Linked DNA regions of Rhodohalobacter sp. SW132. The protein of the gene in region 1 interacts with the protein of each later gene in a pairwise test. Links are inferred from orthologs where the notes say so. Each region holds a gene or a part of one and is shown in the gene's direction. Other genes may lie near its edges.

Evidence for each region.
Region 2: the proteins of DYD21_RS05675 (region 1) and DYD21_RS02685 interact in binary tests that used the Escherichia coli proteins (3 or more experiments, as listed by UniProt). The link is inferred for Rhodohalobacter sp. SW132 from one-to-one orthologs.

Annotation. Positions count from the first base shown.
Region 1 is NZ_QUOK01000002.1:238,755-242,091, forward strand. The notes cover bases 232-3,231. They hold DYD21_RS05675 (cysteine desulfurase), read left to right. Parts: upstream 232-1,107; coding sequence 1,108-2,355; downstream 2,356-3,231. Other genes in these bases: sufD (Fe-S cluster assembly protein SufD), read left to right, coding at 232-1,111; DYD21_RS05680 (NifU family protein), read left to right, coding at 2,402-2,953; DYD21_RS05685 (iron-sulfur cluster assembly accessory protein), read left to right, coding at 2,961-3,231. In the rest of the region: more of sufD, read left to right, coding at 1-231; more of DYD21_RS05685, read left to right, coding at 3,232-3,296. UniProt on the Escherichia coli protein: Cysteine desulfurases mobilize the sulfur from L-cysteine to yield L-alanine, an essential step in sulfur metabolism for biosynthesis of a variety of sulfur-containing biomolecules.
Region 2 is NZ_QUOK01000001.1:626,375-629,569, reverse strand. The notes cover bases 321-3,178. They hold DYD21_RS02685 (SufE family protein), read left to right. Parts: upstream 321-1,462; coding sequence 1,463-1,894; downstream 1,895-3,178. Other genes in these bases: DYD21_RS02675 (gamma carbonic anhydrase family protein), read left to right, coding at 2,751-3,178; DYD21_RS02680 (thioredoxin domain-containing protein), read left to right, coding at 2,128-2,745; DYD21_RS02690 (PAS domain S-box protein), read left to right, coding at 321-1,266. Also shown: more of DYD21_RS02690, read left to right, coding at 7-320; more of DYD21_RS02675, read left to right, coding at 3,179-3,195. UniProt on the Escherichia coli protein: Participates in cysteine desulfuration mediated by SufS. Cysteine desulfuration mobilizes sulfur from L-cysteine to yield L-alanine and constitutes an essential step in sulfur metabolism for biosynthesis of a variety of sulfur-containing biomolecules.

The DNA of each region.
Region 1 (3,337 bases):
TAAACCAGCGATTGACGTAGAAAAATATTTTATCCCTGAATCAGACAGAAGTCGTCTCGTATTTATAAACGGACAGTACCAGGAGAAATATTCTTCCATCGGCGGACTCGGAAACGGAGTTACTGTAGGAAATTTATCTGATCATCTGGAAGACAAAAACGTTCAGGAATACCTGAATACTCTGGTAGATTACGAAAACGACCCATTTGTGGAGTTTAACGGTTTGATGTTTACCGATGGCGTATTCATTCACCTCGAAAAAGAGGCCAGGGCAGAAGCACCCATTCACGTCCTCAATCTCTATACCGATTCCAGCAAACCGTATGTGGCTACACCGCGTATGCTGGTTGTTGCTGAAGAAGAATCAGATGTTACAATTATAGAAGATCATATCGGACTGGCGGACAACAGCTATCTCACGATTCCTGTTTGTGAAATCAAGGTGAAAAAAGGTGCGCATATTCATCACGCCCGGATTCAGCGCGACAGCCTGAGTGCCGTTCATGTTTCCCGGCCGATCGCTTATGTTGAAAAGAATTCAGAATATCACTCCTACACCATCACACTCGGAGCAAAACTCACAAGAAATGAGCCGAAAGTGATTCAGGAGGATGAAGAAGTTGATTTTACACTCGACGGACTGGTATTGATTGATGGCGATCAGATCGCGGATACACATTCCACAATGGATCACAAATTTTCTCATGCCGAGAGCCATCAGCTTCACAAAGTTGTGGTGAATGGTAATGCTCACAGCATTTTCAACGGAAAGATTTTCGTTCGGCGTGATGCACAGAAAATTGATTCATTCCAGGAAAACCGGAACCTGCTTCTTTCACGAGACGGATTGGTAAATACCAAGCCGCAGCTCGAAATTTTTGCCGATGACGTGCTCTGTTCACACGGTGCAACCATTGGTCAGCTCGACCCGGAAGAGGTGTTTTACCTGCAGAGCCGGGGAATGACCGAGCAGAAAGCGAAAGAGGTTTTAACCTACGCTTTTGCACTGGAAACAATTGAAAACATTAAAGTTGATTCAGTCCACAAATTACTGATCGACGAAGTGTACCGTTATACAAAAGCAAACAACGTTGCCAAGGTAACTGCATGAGTGAACTTGTGACCTCCATACCGACTAAAGTCGATTTTGATAAGATCCGGGAAGATTTCCCGGTTCTATCACAACAAGTAAACGGGCATCCGCTTGTTTACCTCGACAATGGTGCGTCCAGCCAGATGCCAGCGATGGTTGCTGACAGGCTGGATCATTACCACCGGTATGAGCACGCCAATGTGCACAGAGGAATTCACACACTCAGTCAGAAAGCAACCGATGCGTATGAACTGACCCGTAAAAAAGTTCAGGAATTCATCAACGCACGGCATGTTGATGAAATCGTCTACACGACGGGCACAACCGATTCCATCAACCTGGTTGCACACTCTTTCGGTACGAAGTTTTTTGAAGAGGGTGATGAAATTATTCTCAGCCAGATGGAGCATCACGCCAATATTGTCCCCTGGCAGATGATCGCCGAACGAACCGGTGCCGTTATCAAGGTAATCCCGGTGGATGACACCGGCGAACTCGATATGGAGGCTTACAAGTCACTTCTATCATCAAAAACAAAAATGGTAGCGGTTATTCATGTATCAAACGCACTGGGTACGGTAAATCCGGTGAAAGAGATCACGGATTTGGCCCACGAACAGAATGCTAAAGTTCTGATTGACGGAGCTCAATCTGTTCCGCATCAGCCGGTTGATGTACAGGATATAGGGTGTGATTTTTTCGCTTTTTCTGCACACAAGATGTGTGGCCCAACCGGGTTTGGAATCCTGTACGGAAAGAAAGAGCTGCTGGATCAAATGCCACCCTACAGAGGCGGCGGAGACATGATCGATAAGGTGAGCTTTGAAGAGACCACATACAACGTAACTCCCTTTAGATTTGAGGCCGGAACACCGCCCATTTCCGCAGGAATTGGTCTCAGTACCGCAATTGATTATCTCAACAAAATCGGGATGGATCAGATTGCAGCGCGCGAACATGAGATTGTCTCTTACGCATACAATAAACTCCAAAAAATTGACGGCTTACGGTTTATCGGGGATTCCGAAAACAGAGCCTCGGTAATCTCATTTGTGTTTGATGATATACATGCATCGGATATGGGAACCTTGCTCGATAAAAGAGGCATCGCCGTGCGGACAGGTCACCATTGTGCCCAACCCACTCTGAGAAGATTTAATGTACCGGCAACTACACGGGCATCGTTTTCATTTTATAATACGAAAGACGACGCAGACCGCCTGGTTGATGGAATTGAGTATGTGAAAACATTTTTTGACTGAACCGATATCTGAAACGACTTTTTGTAACTTAGAATAGCTTTTTATTATGCCTAAAATTAAAGAAATAGAGCGTACACCGAACCCGGATGCCATGCGATTTGTGCTGGGTGAACCCCTTACGAATGGTGTTACGAAATCGTTTGAAAATAGTGGAGAAGCCGAGCATGATGAACTGGCAAAAGCACTGTTCAATATTGATCACGTAATTAATGTCTATTATGTAGATAAATACATCACGGTCACACAAGATGGCAAAGAGGTCTGGTCTGATCTTCTGCGCAAACTCGCACCACCCATTCGCGAAGCAACACCGCAGCTTGATATTGAAGAAGATGCCGAAGTTCATGCATCCAAAGAAGTGCAGGAAACAGACGATCCGCGGCTTCAGCAAATCAACCAGATGCTTGATGAACAGGTACGTCCATACCTGCTTGCTGATGGCGGCGGTTTGAAAATTATTGGCCTGGATGGAAACCGGCTGAAAGTTCACTACCAGGGAGCTTGCGGTACATGTCCGACGGCTACATCCGGAACACTCTACGCAATTGAAAGTATGGTCAAGCGAATCGATCCCGAAATTCAGGTAATATCCGTTTAGGAGAATTATGTCTATCACAATTACCGAACGAGCAGCCCGGCGGATCGAAGAGATCCGCCAAAGTCAAAATCACCCGGATGACACGCCACTGCGGGTTTCTGTAGTTAGTGGTGGCTGCTCAGGGCTCACGTATGATCTCGACTTCGACGCCGGTCAAACCGAAAAAGAAGGGGATAAAATCTTTGAGGATGACGGTGTTAAGCTGATCGTGGATATGAAGAGTTTTCTCTACCTGGCCGGTACCAGGCTCGATTATACCGATGGACTGGAAGGGCAGGGGTTCCATTTCTACAATCCAAATGCTACCCGTACTTGCTCCTGCGGAGAATCTTTCTCCCTCTGATTCTGCTCTTTTTATACTCGCGACATTTCATTCGACTCCAT
Region 2 (3,195 bases), on another replicon or contig:
AGTTTTATGGATCAGCATATTAAAGATGCCATACAGAAATATGCAAAAAATCAAAAATCAGCTGAAGAACTACAGGCTTTATTTGAGGAAATAACAGCAAAAAAAGAACAGGCTGAAAATCATCTGCAGCTACTCGAAAATTCAATTCGAAGTGATTATGACTCAATCTTAATTACAAACTTGAATCTTGAGAAGCCGGGACCTGAGATCGTCTACGTAAATGATGGTTTTACTCGTATGACGGGTTATACTCGTGAAGAGGCAATCGGAAATACACCACGGATGCTGCAAGGTGAAAAAACAGACCGCGCAGTTCTTGATAAGCTGAAAAAGAGACTTAAAGATGGTCAATCCTTTTTTGGGCACACCGTAAATTACAGAAAAGACGGAACTGAATTCATCAACCAGTGGGATATTCATCCGCTAACAAATCGCGATGGCGAAATCACGCACTGGGTATCCTATCAGCACGATATAACAGAGCGAAAACGTTCAGAGAAACGGATCGTGGATACCGAAGTTGAATTTGATAAACTTACGGAAGAATCGAAGAAAACACTTGTTGATCTCGACGAGCAGGGAAATATTGTAACCTCAAATAAAGCGTTTCGTGATCTTACAGGTTTTGATGAAGAAGAGCTGAAGAAGAAAAAAATATGGGAGATTCTTTCGGATGAACTCGTAGAAAATTTTCGCCATAAATTTGATGTATTTAAGCCAAGTGATTTTGATGATCAGACCTACGATCTTGAAATTATCAACAAAAAAGGAACAAATATTGAAGTAGAAGCGAAAGCACGTCTGTTATCAGCAAACGGGCAAAAAATAATTCGGATAGCGTTTCAGAATAAATCACTCCAAAAAAGAATTCTATCCATGCTGTCTGGCAAGGGTGAGGGTATAGAAAGTATGTTTGACCAGGCGCGGGATTTTAGCTACAAACTGGTGCCTGTTGATGAGGGTCAGTTTGAATTTGAATACGTTACGGACAATTTTTCCAAGATTACGGGAATTACAGGTTCCGAGATTAACAAAACAGATCTCACAGACTTTATTCACGAAAGTGATATCGGAAAAGTAATCAACCATTTCAAAGTGGTATTGGATGGAAAACCCAATACGGAGCAATTCCGGATTAAAACCAAAGAGGGCGATTATGTTGAAGTTATTGATTACGCAAAGCCTGATTGGGATGCCGAAAGCACCTCTGTGAAAGCGATTAAAGGGGCAACTTCAACAGAAGTATCTTCTGAAAAACGCGCGTAACCATTAACCAGTTTTCTTATCACAGCATCACCAGAAAGTGCCGGTATAGCCCGGCGTTTTCTGTTTTGGGCTTCCCTGATTTGGCTATTCCTGATCATATCTGAACATACCCTGGTTGAGATCATGGGACAGATTTCCCGTAATATTTTATATCTTCCATAAAGGAATCAATTTTTATCAGTTCAGATTTTTTACAATGACTATAAAGGAAAAGCAGGATCGAATTATCCGGGAATTTCAAGCACTGTCCGACTGGCAGGAACGTTATAAGTACATCATAAAAACAGGTCAAAAACTTTCTCCGCTTGAAGATGAACATAAAATAGAAGAAAACCTTGTGCGTGGATGTCAATCGCAAGTGTGGCTGACTACAGAGCTTGATGAAGGTAAGGTGATTTTCAGGGCTGATAGCGATGCTGCCATTACGAAAGGCCTTGTTGCATTGATGGTTAATTTCTATTCCGGTGAAGAACCCGATACCATATTGGCCACCAATCCTGAGTTCATAAAAAAAATCGGTATGCAGGAGCATCTATCCCCAACACGATCTAATGGCCTTGCATCTATGATTAAACAGATGAAAATTTACGCTATGGCTTACAAGGCGAAATTGGCAAATCAAGCGTAGTGGTGGATCATCGATTAAATGTTATGAAGTCATCGGATGAGTTTATCGAAAAATCGAGTCATTCCGGATCAATATACGATTTGTGTGTGACTCATCCGATGACTTTGAAGGACTGTTAACTTTTAACGCACCTGCAGGTAATTTTCGGGATAAAATCATACCACATCGGCGGTGATATTTACCCGAAATCAGAGTATCTTTAAATCTAATATTTTTTCTAAAAAATCGATTCTATGAATAACAAAAATGTACAAATTGCTCTGTTTGCTGCTTTTCTGCTCATCGCCGGCGGAGCACTTTATTATGGTTTGTCCGGGAATTCCGATAACAGCTCATCTTCTGCTCAAGGGGAGCGAACAGCACAAAAAGTTGAAATATTGAAATACAGCGATTTTCAATGCCCGGCATGCAGAGATTTTGTGCCTTTAGAACAAAGGCTGAAAGATGAGTTCGGCGATATGGTGGAATTTAACTACCGTCACTTTCCGCTGAGCGGATTCCAGTTTAGCCGTCTGGCTGCTCATTCTGCCGAAGCTGCGCGGGAACAAGGACATTTTTACGATATGCACGACCTGATTTTTGAGAACCAGGCGGAGTGGTCGCGAGGTAATGCATGGGAGCTGTTTCAAGGATATGCCGAAGAAATTGGTCTGGATATGGATCAGTTTCGCGAAGATGTAGAGTCAGATGAAATTGCAGAACGTGTGGAATATCAAAGACAGGAAGGACTGCGGAGAACAGTGAATTCAACGCCAACCTTTTTTGTGAACGGACGAAAACTTCAGCAGAACCCTCAAAGCTACGAGCAGTTTAAGTCTATTGTTGAGCTGCAAATGTATCGCACCAACTAAAAAAGATGATCTACCAGTTTTTAGACCGCTCCCCTGAGTATAATGATTCGGTTTTCGTAGCACCCAGTGCCGATATCATTGGTGACGTGAAAATCGGTGCGGATAGTTCCATATGGTTCAACTCAACCATCCGGGGTGATGTTAACTATATCAGGATCGGGGAGCGCACGAACGTTCAGGACAACGCTTCTATTCACGTAATGAACCAGACCGGCCCGACGGTCATTGGTGATGATGTGACCATTGGCCACAATGCGATGGTTCATGGTTGTACAATCCACGATCGGGTACTGATTGGAATTCACGCAACGATACTTGATGAGGCGGTTATTCTATCTGATGTGATCGTTGCCGCAGGAACACTTGTGCCGCCCGGTAAAACACTTGAATCGGGATACCTGTACATGGGTTCACCCGCTAAAAAAGCACGGAAATTAACGGATGAGGAGA